DNA from 3 places in the Pedobacter sp. GR22-10 genome. Region 3 is predicted to be linked to each of the others. Evidence: riboswitches for the same ligand, from Rfam matches in the RefSeq annotation. Region 3 holds a riboswitch; each other region holds the start of a gene.
What was found. Region 3 has a riboswitch for cobalamin ahead of OQX64_RS05870 (TonB-dependent receptor plug domain-containing protein). Riboswitches for the same ligand answer to the same signal wherever they lie in the genome.
Positions count from the first base shown of each region.

Region 1 (4,870 bases), on a different contig from region 3:
CTTTAAACTGGTATTGCCTACATGATTTACTTTTCCTACCAATTCAATAATGGTTCCTGCCGGAATTGGTTTCTTAAAGTCGATTCTGTCGCTGCTTACGGTTACCATTATTTGCCTGCTGAATCTTGTAGCCGTGATAAATGCCACTTCGTCCATTAAATGCATGGCGGTACCACCAAAAAGGGTATCATAATGGTTTGTTGTATTTGGAAAAACGGCTTTAAAAATACTGGTTTTTGAATTTTCGATTCTTTCTTCTAAGGTCATGGGTTAAATATAAAGGGTGTAGAAAGCTTTGACAACTTTCTTTCTTAAAAAGTTGTCAAAGTAAGGTTTTATTTTAGATAAAACGATCGTGTTTCTTTGCCTGATCGACCACACGGGCATGGTAAAAATGAATTAGTTTTGTGCGGCTGTGCTTAAAACATCTTCAGTTTTACGCATTTCTTTAGCGGCTTCCACCATTTCGATCAGGGCTTTTTTGGTTTCAACCCATCCACGGGTTTTTAATCCGCAATCTGGATTTACCCAAAGCTGATCTCCAGGAATAACAGCCTTCGCTTTTTTAAGTAAATGAACCATTTCTTCCCTTTTAGGTACGCGTGGAGAGTGAATATCATAAACTCCTGGGCCAATTTCATTCGGATATTTAAAGGTGGCAAAAGCATCTAAAAGCTCCATTTGGGATCTCGAAGTTTCAATAGTAATTACATCAGCATCCATATCTGCTATGTTTTGAATAATATCGTTAAATTCAGAGTAACACATGTGTGTATGAATTTGTGTTTCATCCTTAACACCGCTTGCAGAAATTTTAAAGGCATTTACAGCCCAGTTCAAATAAGTCTGCCAGTCTTTCTTCCTTAAAGGTAAACCTTCCCTGATAGCGGGCTCGTCAATCTGAATAATTTTAATTCCCGCATTTTCCAGGTCGACAACCTCATCCCTGATGGCCAATGCAATTTGCGTACAGGTTTCTGACCGTGGCTGATCATTACGCACAAAGGACCATTGTAAAATAGTTACTGGTCCGGTTAACATCCCTTTCATGTATTTGGATGTTAAAGATTGTGCATACGATGTCCATTTCACTGTCATAGGCTTCGGGCGTGAAATATCACCATATATGATGGGCGGTTTTACGCAACGGGAGCCATAGCTTTGTACCCAGCCATTTTTCGAAAAGGCAAAACCTTCCAGCTGCTCGCCAAAATATTCAACCATATCATTGCGTTCAAATTCACCATGTACCAGAACATCAAGGTCTATTTCCTCCTGCCATTTTACTGCCTTTGCAGTTTCTTCGGCTATAAGTGTATTGTATTCATCTTCCGTAAAAGTTCCATTTTTAAACTTAGCCCTCCAGCTTCTTACTTCTGCTGTTTGCGGAAATGAACCAATTGTTGTTGTAGAATACTTTGGTAAATTAAGTTGTTGCTGCTTAATTTTTCTCAGAGAAAAATGACTTTTACGTTCTGAATCTTCAGCCTTTAAATTGGCTACGCGTTCTTTTACTATAGGATTGTGGATAGAGGTAGATGTTTTTCTGTTGTTTAAAGCCTTTTTGTTTTCCTCTAGTTTTTGCAGGGTAGATGCAGGGCCTTCGTTCAAGATCAGCTTTTTCAGGGTTACAATTTCGGTTACTTTCTGTTTAGCAAAAGCCAGCCATTGTTTTACCTCAGCAGTCAGATTTTCTTCATTGGTTTCGTTTTCTAAGTTAACAGGCGAATGGATTAAAGAGCAAGATGGTGCAATCCAAACACGTTCTGTACCTAGTTTTTCTACAGCCTGATTAATCGTAGCGATGGAATGTTCGAAATCATTTTTCCAGATGTTTCTACCATCTACAACACCTAAAGAAAGGATGGTATTTTCTTTAAGTTGAGGCAATACATCAGCCAATTGATTTTCAGCCCTTACCAAATCTATGTGTAAAACATTTACCGGAAGTGATGTGGTTAACGCCAGGTTATTACCAAGACCTTCAAAGTATGTTGCAAGAACCAGCTTGATTCTTGGAAAGGCTTTCCGAATTTCCTTATAGGCATATTCATATGCTTTCTGTTCCTTTTCTGATAAATCTAAAGCCAGAAAAGGTTCATCAAATTGAATATATTCAACATCCAAAGCATCCAAACGGGCTAAAATTTCCAGATAAACAGGAAGCAGGTTTTTAATTAAATCAATCTTTTCGAAACCACTTTCTTTTTCTTTACCCAACAAAAGGTAAGTAACCGGGCCAATTAAAACCGGTTTTGTGATGATCCCCAGTTGCTTGGCCTCATAAAATTCATCAATTATTTTGGTGGAGAAAAGTTTGAAAGGTTGTTCTTTATGAAATTCAGGAACAATATAATGGTAGTTGGTGTCGAACCATTTGGTCATTTCCATAGCAACCACATCCAGCCCATCTTTCTGATAGCCCCTGGCCATGGCGAAATAGAGATCCAGCTCAGTGTTTCCCTTTTTTAAAATCAGTTCGTTATACCTTTTCGGAATGGCACCAAAAGTTAACGAATGATCCAGCACATGATCATAGAAAGAGAAATCATTCGAAGGAATGAGGTTAATTCCGGTTTCCTGCTGAAGTTTCCAGTTCTCGTGGCGGATATTTTTTCCCACCTGAAGTACATTTTTGTAGCCCGTTTTACCTGCCCAGTAATTTTCGCAGATTTTCTTTAATTCGCGGTAGCTACCAATTCGCGGATAGCCTAGATTTTGCGTTAGCATTTCTTTTAAAGATTAAGTAAATAAATCGTTTAAAAGCCCTCAAGCAATATTCTATAATGATTTCTGTAAAAAATGAAAAGGAAAGGCAGGGGCATATAAAACCCACTCATCAGCCAAAAGCTTAAAGCAAATTTTAATAAAATGGTTAATTTTATTGTGAACCTATCAGACCTGACCTGTTGCTTTTTTACGCGAAAGCACCGTCAATTTGATATCTGGCAGGTCTCCTGACTTATTCCCGGTTTTATCGCCTTCCCATCCCGAAAAACAGAACAGTGGCATTATTGATAAAACCGTTGTCTTTATTTTAAAAGACAGAATTTACAGTTGCGCGACAGCTCGTGATTTGCACACGATTCCCTTTTAATCTACAGCTAAGTAAAACCAATATCGGTTGATGAAAAATAAAGTTAAGAACTTACATCAATACAAATGTATTTATTAACACGCAGTAATTGTAACAGGAAACAAATTTTATTCTGTTTTCAAAATATAAAAGTCAAAAAAACTTAGCTATTTTTTGGTAAAAGATGTCGTGTAACAAATTTACGGCACTCTGTTTTTACATTCTTTTCGCTATTATATTTGAGCATCCAACAAACCAACCTCAACTATGATTAAAATGCAATTTAGAAAGCTATTCCTGGCTTTTCTAATCGTAAACGGCAGTGCTTTTGCGCAGGAAGTACCTTCTCCAAAATCACATTTTGGCTTTGATATCGGCGATAATTACCAGTTGGCTACCTATACGCAAACCGAGGCTTACTTTAAAAAATTAGCCGAAACATCTAAGCGTGTGAAACTGGTTGATATTGGCAAAACTGAAGAGGGAAGAAATCAGTATATGCTGATTGTTTCTTCACCTGAAAATCTTCAAAAGCTGGATCGTTACAAAGAAATTTCGCAACAGCTTGCCCATGCAGAAATTACAACTGAGCAGGCAAAAGTACTATCTCAGGAAGGAAAGGCAGTGGTTTGGATTGATGGTGGTTTACATGCAACTGAAACCGTTGGTGCACATCAGTTGATTCAAACTGCTTATGAATTTGCTTCTAAAACGGATCCTGAAACCATTAAAATTCTTGAAAATGTAATTATTTTATTTACCCATGCCAATCCTGATGGGCAGGAATTGGTGAGTAACTGGTACATGCGTGAAAAAGATCCTGCAAAGAGAGTGTTATCCGGTTTACCTGTTCTTTATGAAAAATATGCCGGGCACGATAATAACCGGGATTTTTTTATGCTGAATTTAAAGGAAAGTCAGAATATCGGGCGACAACTTTTTGTGGAATGGATCCCTCAGATTATGTATAATCATCATCAGGCAGGCCCTGCCGGAACTGTTGTCGCTGGGCCACCCTATCGCGATCCTTTCAACTATGTTTTCGATGCCACACTCTTAACCAGTTTAGATGCGGTTGGGGCGGCCATGCATACCAGATTAAATGTAGAAGGAAAGCCTGGTTATACACAACGTGGAGGTTCAGTGTTTTCAACCTGGTATAATGGTGGGTTGAGGACAACCACTTATTTTCATAATATGGTTGGTTTACTGACGGAGATTGTTGGTAGCCCGACACCATCAGAAATCCCATTAGTACCTTCCAGGTTATTGCCAAACAGTGATTCACCTAATCCGGTTACTCCCCGGAAATGGTTTTTTAAAAACTCCATTGACTATTCTGTTTCTCTAAATTACGCTGTATTAAATTATGCGCAGCGACATGCAGACGAATTGCTTTTTAATATTTATCAAATGGGCAGAAATTCAATTGAAAAAGGTAAGAGGGATACCTGGTCTTTTTCACCTAAAAAGATTGAAGCCATTAATGCGGCAGCAAAAAAAGGCGGATCGAATACTGCAGATGGCGGTGATTATGATTTCGGCTCCAGACAAATGATGAGTGTAAAATATTTTGATACCGTGATGAAGGCACCGGCAAACAGAGATGCAAGAGGTTATATCCTATCTGCTGATCAGGCTGATTTTAATACGGCGATCAAATTTTTGAATGCGCTGATAAGAACAGGAATTATTGTGCACAAAGCAACTGCTCCATTTACTGTTGCCGGGAAAAAATATCCTACCGGGAGTTATGTGGTTAAAACTGACCAGGCTTTTAGGCCACATGTATTA
Region 1 covers NZ_JAPIVR010000003.1:555,091-559,960, forward strand. Annotated here, with positions in the region: gene OQX64_RS15140 (acyl-CoA thioesterase) at 1-267, opposite strand, end outside; gene metE (5-methyltetrahydropteroyltriglutamate--homocysteine S-methyltransferase) at 400-2,730, opposite strand; cobalamin riboswitch at 2,930-3,134, opposite strand; gene OQX64_RS15150 (M14 metallopeptidase family protein) at 3,353-4,870, shown strand, end outside.
Region 1: linked by a shared signal. The riboswitch ahead of metE (5-methyltetrahydropteroyltriglutamate--homocysteine S-methyltransferase) and the one ahead of OQX64_RS05870 (TonB-dependent receptor plug domain-containing protein) in region 3 are both predicted to bind cobalamin.

Region 2 (4,870 bases), on a different contig from region 3:
AGCCGGACCGATTATAGAAACACCCTTTGGCAGGGCTTTCCATGTTAAGGATCTTGACGGTTATAAACTTACTTTCCTGAACGCAAAATAAAAACAGGTTTTTAGCAATTTTTTGGAGAAAACCAACTGAATAATTTTTAAAGCCAAATAGTAAGTTCGAGATAAAACGGAATGATTTTGACCTGGTTTCTTCACAGATGCAACAAACAGACGATGAGCAAAAAAATTGAATTTCATTTTAAAAAGCCTGAAGACAGTCCGGGTTACCTTCTTGGTCAGCTGACCATGTTGTGGCAAAGGAAGTTAAAGCGTTTGTTAGATCCTCTAGATCTGACGCACACGCAGTTTGCCTTACTCTGTGCATTAGCCTGGCTTTCGGGAGAAAGCAGTACAGTCACGCAAATTGATATTGCCAACCAGAGTAATGCTGACAGGATGATGGTATCTAAAGTATTGAGAACCCTGGAAGATAAAAAATTTATTACCCGACACGGGCACCCTACGGATACCAGGGCTAAAACAATAAGACTTACGGCTACCGGGGAGACGATCCTGCAAAAAGCCATTATCAGTGTAGAAACTGCCGATCTGGAATTTTTTGTCGGCCTCGGAGCAAACCTAAAAACCTTTAATTCAAATGTGGCAAACCTTATTGAGCAGAATAATAAAGAAATGTGAAATGGTCTGTAGGGCAAGTGGTTCAATTCAATCGGGATATTTTTCCAGTTTGTATAAAATATCTTTTAAAACGCATGCAGCGGAAGCATAAATTACGGATCGGGTTATTCTGATGAAATATATGAATGTATTCATCAAATAAACGAGATCGCTTTATGTTAGCTGGTAAAGTTGATATGACTTTCCATCAGTTTATTATCAGTTGATGCATCTGAAAATATCCATATTTTCGATATATTTTTCTGATTTTAACCTATATCTTTGGATGGCCAAAGAAAAATTAACCCATGAACAACCTCGATGAAATCGACCTCGCCCTGCTGAAACTGCTGGCAGCCAACTCAAAACATACGACCAAGGAACTGGCCAAACTGGTCAACCTTTCCGCCTCGCCCGTATTCGAGCGAGTAAGAAGGCTGGAGAACAGTGGGTACATCAAAAAATACATCGCTATCCTTGACGCAGAGAAGTTTGATCACGGGTTTATCGTTTTCTGCAACATCCGGCTCAAGCAGCATGACAAAAAGATCGGCCACAATTTTGTGAGCGACATCCTGAAAATCGATGAGGTGGTGGAATGCTACAACATCTCCGGCGACTACGATTTCATTCTGAAGGTCTATGCCAGGGACATGAAGCATTATCAGGATTTCGTTTTCAACAAGCTCGGCTCAGTAGATAGTATCGGAAGTACGCACAGTACCTTCGTCATGGCCGAGATCAAGAACACGCACAACATCAGTATATAACCGCCACGGGGCGGCCGTCGCTTCCGATGGCCACCAGCGTAAAGGCCCCGCTCACCACCTTTTCACGGTATTCTTCTCCCATCTTTTCCAGGTATACCGAAACGGTCACCTCCAGGCTGGTATGGCCCACACGGGTAACCCTGCCTACCAGCTCTACGAGCGTGCCGGCCGGAATGGGTTTTGCAAAATCGATCTTTCCGCTGCTCACCAGTACAAAATTACGCCTGCTGAAACGTGTTGCTGTGATGAAAGCGGTTTCGGTCATCATCATCAAAACCCTTCCGCCGAACATCGTGTTGTGGTGGTTGGTGGTCTCGGGAAACACCACTTTGAACACATGGGTTTCGGACTGTTCAGTTTTTTCTGCTATGTTCATCATCTGTTTTTTGATGGTCATCTGTTGTGTCGCCACCTGAACCGCTGAATAGCCTCAGCATGACTACCCGCGGCAATCTGTGCGAAGGCCTGGTGGAGCACAGGAATGATGAAAGGTAGTTCCAGGTAGTGGGCAAGAGTCGTTACGATCGGTTCGAGTTCATTTGCCCGGCGCTTTGGTACAGCGTTCCCACCGAACAGCCAATTTGCACCCAGCTTTGAAGGGAGATGGTCGCTGAGGTATGGCCTTGCCGGCTCTATCCCTGCCAGTCCAAGTATGCCCAAAAGCGAGAGGTAATTAAAGGTAATGGCCTTTTTACAGCGCAGCTGCATGTTCATGGCGGCGTACAGCCTATCAAAAATATGTGAAGGTGATCCGCCTTCTGATAGTGCACTTGCAGGGAAAAGTTCCCGGTGGCCTCCCGCATTTATTACCCAAGAGATATAGGTCTGGATATCGCCGGCCGTTTTCATCGCTTTATAGCTTCCAAAGGAAACGTATTTGTGTGCCCTGCCCATGTTCCCATGCCGCGATAGTTCAGGCTGATTTTCCACTAGCCAACCTGCAAAGGCAACAGGATCCGCACTGGCATTTTCCCATGTCCATCCGTCGCCCATTCCAGGACCGAGATAGACCTTTTCCAGAAGGTCCCAGTGATGCTTCGGATGCCTTCCGAAATAGCTTGATAGGAATAGCAGCCAACAAGCTTCTCCAGTATCCCTGCGAAGGTTGTGGGCAAAAGCAAGGGCAAGGGGATCAAAGCCGGCAATGTCCGGGCTTCCCTTCTTCCAGGGGGGGGTACTGCGCCCGATTTCAAAAATGCCGACAAAGGAATTGGCAATATCAGCCACAAGGGATGAAAAATAATCCATCCGCTCCAAATGGAAAATAGGGGGCAGCTTCGGATTGTCCTGACCAAAGCTTGCCAGTTTTTCGCGGACATCCTCCTTTTGGACGGCACAGACGCTAGTCTCTACCATAGTATTTTTCGCCCAGCTTTATCTTTTCCCTTCCGTTCTCCAACCTCCATTTGTTGGTGTCCCTGAGCGAATACGCACATCCGCAGTATTCCTGCATATAGAATTCCTCAGCCTTGCTGATTTCCAGCATGCGTAAGGATCCCCCTGCCTTGCGCCAGTTATAGGTCCAATAAGTGATACCTTCATAGTGGCCTGCCGCCCTGATGCCCGAACCGTTGATCTGCTCCATGTTTTTCCAGCGCGATATGCCCAGCGAACTTGAGATCACATCAAAGCCGTTTTCAAAGGCGTAAAGGGCCGTGCGCTCAAAGCGCATGTCAAAGCACATCGTGCAGCGTATCCCGCGTTCAGGTTCCATGTCCATCCCCTTTGCTCTTTCAAACCAGTTGTCCACGTCATAGTCCGCATCGATGAAGGGGATATTGTGCTTCTTCGCAAAGCGGATATTCTCTTGCTTGCGCAGTTCGTACTCTTTTTTTGGGTGGATGTTGGGATTGTGGAAGAAGATACTGAAATCTATTTCGGATGCAATGATGGCCTCCATCACCTCTCCCGAACAGGGTGCGCAGCAGGAATGCAGCAGCAGTTTTTTTCCGCCATTCGGTAGTTCCAATTTTTCTCTTTTAAAGCTCATTTCAAACGTTTTTTTTGACCAAAGGGTCCAAAAGTTTATTTACAGTTGCCGGCCGACTTATTAACGCAATGCCGCTGGAGAGAAGATCTTGGGAAAATAGGAAAAGGCAGGGCCACACGGCTCACACAGGGAAATGTCCCATAGGAAACAACCACCTTTCAGACCAAAAGCTTCAGACCGCGAAAGCATCGTCCATTCGGAACAGGCAGGTCTCCTGGCTTGTAACAGTTCTCATCACCCTTCCTATTCATATTAGAACAGTGGATATGCCTGATGAAAACCTTGTTTGTTACTTACAGTTGCGCGACAGCTCGTGATTTGCACACGATTCCCTATTAATCTGCAGTTAAGCAAAACCTTTCCGATTGATGTTATGCAAAGAACAGCGACGTAAGGTAAAAAAAATCAAGAATTATAGACCTAATTTTTATCCGTTCCAAAATGGATAATCAATATACCCCTGTTCCCCGCCCCCGAACATGGTTGCCCTGTCTGGCTTGCCTAGCGCGGCATTTTTTTCAAAGCGCTCGGGCAGGTCGGGGTTGGCGATGTACAAGTTCCCAAAGGAAACAAGTGCCGCAATACCTTTTTCAAGTTCAGATTCGGCGGAATCCCTATCATAGCCTCCATTTGCAATAACCCTCTGGCGGATCTTCCTGCCAAAGAACGCAATCTCGTCTTCACAGACATAATGTTCAGGTGAAGGGAAATGTGGGCTGCGCCGCATGAGTTCCACATAGGCAAAATCCAGTTTGTTCAGTTCTTCGATCAGGTGGGTATAGCTAGCTACGGGGTCCTCCAATATGATATCGCCATAGGGATGGAATGGGGATATTTTAATGCCCACTTTTTCACCTCCTGCTACACTGATCAATTCCTGCATCACCTCCACTGTGAAGCGGGTATTATTAGGGATACTGCCGCCATAATTGTCCGTCCTCCGGTTGGCACTTTCAGCCAGGAACTGGCTGGGCAGATAGCCATTGGCCGCGTGGAGCTGGACTCCGTCAAAGCCTGCCACCATAGCATTTCTTGCGGCCTGGCCAAAGTCTTTTATCGTCTGCATGATCTCCATGGTAGACATTTCCCGGGGGATCTCAAAATCTTTCATGCCTTGGGAGGTATAATGCCGCATCCCCCGGATGGGCAGGGGTGATGGCGCAATAGGGAGCTTGCCATTCCTGTCTATAGAATGCCCAATACGGCCGGTGTGCCAAAGCTGGGCTACAATAACGCCACCGCTATCATGTACCGCAGTGGTTACCTTCTTCCATGCTGCTATTTGCTCTTTGGTGAAAATACCTGGCGTGAGCGGACTGCCGGTGGCCGCTTCACTGATCCTGATGGACTCGGTAAAGAGCAGACCTGCACTTGCCCGCTGGGCATAGTATTCTGCTGTTATATCACCCACCAGGCCATTGCTGTCGGTACGACCCCTGGTCATCGCTGCCAT
Region 2 covers NZ_JAPIVR010000003.1:74,157-79,026, reverse strand. Annotated here, with positions in the region: gene OQX64_RS12975 (VOC family protein) at 1-91, shown strand, start outside; gene OQX64_RS12970 (MarR family winged helix-turn-helix transcriptional regulator) at 214-678, shown strand; gene OQX64_RS12965 (Lrp/AsnC family transcriptional regulator) at 966-1,427, shown strand; gene OQX64_RS12960 (acyl-CoA thioesterase) at 1,417-1,719, opposite strand; gene OQX64_RS12955 (hypothetical protein) at 1,821-2,675, opposite strand; gene OQX64_RS12950 (epoxyqueuosine reductase QueH) at 2,770-3,417, opposite strand; cobalamin riboswitch at 3,604-3,793, opposite strand; gene OQX64_RS12945 (alkene reductase) at 3,845-4,870, opposite strand, start outside.
Region 2: linked by a shared signal. The riboswitch ahead of OQX64_RS12950 (epoxyqueuosine reductase QueH) and the one ahead of OQX64_RS05870 (TonB-dependent receptor plug domain-containing protein) in region 3 are both predicted to bind cobalamin.

Region 3 (4,870 bases):
CCATAGATTAATGTACCTTCTAAAAACCTGATTTCGAAAGGAATGGCTCTTTCTAAGCATAACCAAAAACCGGCAACATCTTGTGTATAGGATGGGTTTTTAAACCAAACACCAAAATCGGTGACGATCCAGTGAATTAAAGTAATGGCAAGAGTAGAACCTAGTAAGGATACCGCATTTATTTTACGTAATAATACACGGCCAACCAATACCATTAAAGCGAAGGCAATGTACGTCCAGTACCAACCTTCGTAAAGAAATCCATTACTGTATTGTTTAAAAATCGTATTCGCCAAAATGAAATCACTTAAAAATAAACTCAGCAATGGAAATGCAAATGCTTTTACATGGTCTTTAAAGTACGCACCGCCAAACAAAGCCACAGCGCCTATAGAAGAGAAGTTGGCAAACTGAAGTGCGTCAGAATTAAAGGTGATCAGCAAACGCAAGGCCGTAATGACCAATATCATGAGCAATAGGATAACGTTGCGGGGATTAAATTTTAAGTTAGACATTTCGTTTATGGTAAATTAACAATACAAAGTTATATTTTCTTACCGGATATTAAAAGTTACCCCGGTATTAAAGTTGAAACCTAAGGTGTTATAACCGATAATTTCATTGTATTTTTCGTTTAAGATGTTTTTGGCATCAAAGAAAATTTTCACCCTTCTTTTGGCTAAGGCATATTCAGCATAAGCACTCAGTAATTTATAACCCGGTAAATGCTCTACCGCATAGGTGGCGAAATTTCCATCGGTACGGGTGCCAAAATACCTGAAGTTAGCATTTACATACAGGTTTGAAGTGGCCTGAATGCCTGTTGTTAGCCCAAAAGTATGTTTAGGTCTTCTGAACAAGAAGTCTTCAACTTTGCTGTTAATGCTATTGAACTCGTTCCCCTCTACATAGGAATAATAACCATTGATGTCAAGTTTCCAGACCTTCACGGCTGGTTCAATTTCAAAACCTTTAACCTTTTGACTTTCCTGGTTGATGTATTGAGCAGGCGTATAAATAATGGCATCAGTTAAGTCTCTTTTAAAGCCAGCTACACGTAAAGAAAATTGATCATCTGCAAAGCTGAAGTTTGCGCCTGCTTCGTAATTCTGTGATTTTTCAGGTTTCAGGTCTAAATTTGCGCTATACTGCCCGAACAGCATATTAAGCGTTGGAATTTTAAATGCTGTTGAAACGGTTCCGAATAATTTAATTTCTTTGATGATGTTGATGCTCGGGGTAATGGTATAGGTATAGTTTTCGCCATATTGTTCATGTTTATTGTAGCGTCCGCCAACTTCCAGGTTAAAAACACTCAAATCATGTAAAAATAAAGAGCCATACGCGGCAAAAATGTTAGTTTCAGGGCGGTTGGCACCAGAAGTTAAATGCATTTCCCTGTTTTCGATTCCGGCCAACAGATTTAATTTCTCACCCAGCTTCTGGTTGTAAAATAAATCAATCAGGCTGATACTGCCGGAACCCATGCTGGTGTAAGGAAACCCACTAAAGCTGCTTAAAGTATTATTGGAGGTGTTCTGATAGCTGTAGTTCAGGTTAATTTTACCGGAGCCAAAATCGTATTTGGTATTCAGTCCGCCGCTGAAGTTTTTAAGGGTGGTGTTATTTGCGGCTAATCCGTCAGCAAAAGCACCCTCGTCAATTTTGTAATTTCCTCTGTAATAACGTATAAAAGGATTAACGGAGAAGTGTTTATCCAGCTGTATTCCGAAATTGGCACTTACACCATCCGTTTTATAACCATCCTTGTCAAATTCAGTATTGTTTCCTGCAGGGGTAGCCGCTTCTGAGATGCCATCACTTTTTTGGTGTGTATAATTTACATTATAAGTAAACCCGTCAACGGCACCGTTTAAACCAATCGTTCCTTTATAGGTTTCATAACTTCCGGCACTGGCTACGCCATAAACCGTATTCCCTTTGGGGCCACCCTTTTTAGTTACAATATTGATGACTCCGGCAATGGCGTCAGAACCATAAATTGTAGACTGGCCACCTCTTAAAATTTCAATATGATCGATCTGATCAATGGAAAATAAACGTAAATCAAAGGCACCGCCGTTTCCTGAAGGATCATTCTGCACGATACCATCAATCAGCACCACCGCATAGGCACTTCCTGCCCCTCTGAAAAATACCGATTTGTTTAATCCCGGGTTACTTCCTGAACCGGCTACAATGATACCTGCCTGTTCGCTGATTAATTCAGGGAGTGATTTTCCATTGCTGCGGTCTAAAGTTTCGCGACTGATAATGCTGACCACTTTACCTGTTTGTGATTGTTTCTGATCGTTTTTAGTTGCAGAAATAACCACATCCTTTAGTTTTAAGGTGTCCTGGGCATTGGCTTGGCCAATACCAAATTGCACAAGGCCAATGCCTGCCGCAATTAAAAATTTTGTTTTGTTCATTTGATTGTGAGTTTTGCCCACAGCCAACAGATAGAAAAGGAAATGAAAATACGAAACCGTTAAGTACTCCAATCCTAGCTTCAATCCCCGAAAGCTATGAAATTATATACTTGTGGCAGGTCTTCTGACTTACTCCCGGTTATTTAGCCTTCCCATTCAGTTAAAAACAGTGGCATAGAATTAAAAACCGTTACAGAGCTTACAGCTGCGGGACAGTTGCAGAATTACACTGCATTCCCTTTTAATTCCGGCACAAAACGCCGGAAACCAAAAGCGCTGCAAAAGTAGTAAAATAAAGCTATTCGTAAAACAGTAAAATTGAGGCTGATTAATTCTTATAAGTGTTCAATGGTTAGTTCACTATTCGGCCATTAAAATCGATTTCGTTTCAGCTAATTTAGCTTTTTCTTCTTCGCTTACTGTTGGTAAATCAAGGTTCAGTTTTTTCAGCTTGTCTAAAATGATTTCGCTGATGGCTAAGCGGGCAAACCATTTTTTATCAGCCGGAATAATATGCCAGGGCGCACTTTCCGTACTGGTTTCATTAATAGCTTCCTGGTAAGCAGACATGTAATCATCCCAGTGCCCTCTTTCTTTAATATCGCCGGATGAAAATTTCCAGTTCTTAGTCGGATCTTCGATCCTTTCGAGGAAGCGTTGTTTCTGCTCGGCTTTACCTACGTTTAAGAAAAATTTCAAGATGACTGTTCCGTTAGCACAAAGGTGTGACTCGAAATTACGGATACTTTCATAACGTTTTTTCCAGAAGTCTTTATTTACTTTTTTCACCTCTTCCATGCCAGGGATTTTCTCATTCAGGATATACTCCGGATGGACTTTACAAGCCAGTACATTTTCGTAATGAGAGCGGTTATGGATCCCAATCCTACCCCTTTCTGGCAAAGCCAGGTAATGCCGCCATAAAAAGTCATGCTCATATTCTTTAGCGGTAGGTACTTTGAAACTAAATACCTGGCAGCCCTGAGGATTTAGCCCGCTCATGACATGTGCAATGGCACTGTCTTTTCCTGCCGCATCCATGGCCTGAAAAATGATTAAAACGGAGTGTGTGCCGGCTGCATACAGTTTTTCCTGCAGGTGGCTGATTTCAATTTTAGTTTTAACCAGTTCATCTTTTGCCTTTTCTTTATTAAATGTGCCTGTATAATCGGTTTCTACCTTCTTTAAAGAAAATTTTTTATCTCCCTGTACAATTAGCGCTTTAAATTCGTTTTTCATTCTTATGTATGTTTAAGATAATTCAGTGTATCCATTTTTTTAAATATAGAACTAAAAAATAAGTAAATTAAAAACGTTAATTTGCATATAGAGTTTTTTATATTTAACGCCCATAGCATTTATCAAATACCATCTTAGCCAATATGTTTAAAGAGATAAAAAACAAGTACTTACGTTATTCTGCAATATTTGTATTCTTTATAATAATTTTCTTTTCTGCGCTTCAACTTAATTTTTTATGGCTATTTGGTTATTCTCCAAGTACAAAGGATATAAAAATGCCTACCCTGCGTGTAGGATCTGAACTGTATACCGCAGATGGTAAACTCATCGGCAGGTACTTTAAAGAAAACCGGACACCGGTCAATTTCAATGAAATAGCACCCAGTGTGATTAATGCCCTGGTGGCCACGGAAGATGTTCGCTTTTATAAGCATTGGGGGGTAGATGCACAGGCGGTTGGCCGTGCGGTGATCGGCTTAGGCGAAAAAGGTGGTGCCAGTACCATCACCCAGCAGCTGGCAAAAAATCTTTACCGCACCAGGTACAATAAATCGCAGGGGCTGCTTGCAAAAGTCCCGGTTGTCCGGACCGTGATCTTTAAATTGAAAGAATGGATGACTGCCGTTAAGATTGAATCGAATTACTCTAAAAATGATATCATCACCATGTATCTGAATACGGTTTCGTTCGGTAACAATGCTTATGGCATTAAAACTGCCAGCAGGATCTATTTTGATAAGGATGCCAAAGACCTGGGGGTTACGGATGCAGCCATGCTGGTGGGCATGCTGAAGGGGACCACCATGTATAACCCAACTAAAAATCCGGAACGGGCACTGGAACGGAGAAATGTAGTGTTAAGGCAAATGAACAAGTATAAATACTTAAGTAATGATAGCTTAACAGCATTGTCAAAGGAACCGGTTAAACTAAAGGCAGGTGAACTGGAAGATGGCAGTGATGGTGATTCATACCTGAGGGCCGCAGTAGCCAAATACCTGGAAAAATGGTGTACAGACAATGGATATGATTTATATGAGGATGGGTTAAAAATATATACTACCATTGATTCTAAGCTTCAAAAATATGCGGAAGAAGCTGTTGCAGAACAAATGAAAACCCTGCAACGCAGGTTTTATAGTGTTTGGGGAAATGAAGACCCATGGTATGACTCTGAAAAGAATAAAGTAGATTAT
Region 3 covers NZ_JAPIVR010000001.1:1,376,006-1,380,875, reverse strand. Annotated here, with positions in the region: gene OQX64_RS05875 (DUF6580 family putative transport protein) at 1-515, opposite strand, end outside; gene OQX64_RS05870 (TonB-dependent receptor plug domain-containing protein) at 555-2,432, opposite strand; cobalamin riboswitch at 2,529-2,719, opposite strand; gene OQX64_RS05865 (polyphosphate kinase 2 family protein) at 2,793-3,671, opposite strand; gene OQX64_RS05860 (transglycosylase domain-containing protein) at 3,815-4,870, shown strand, end outside.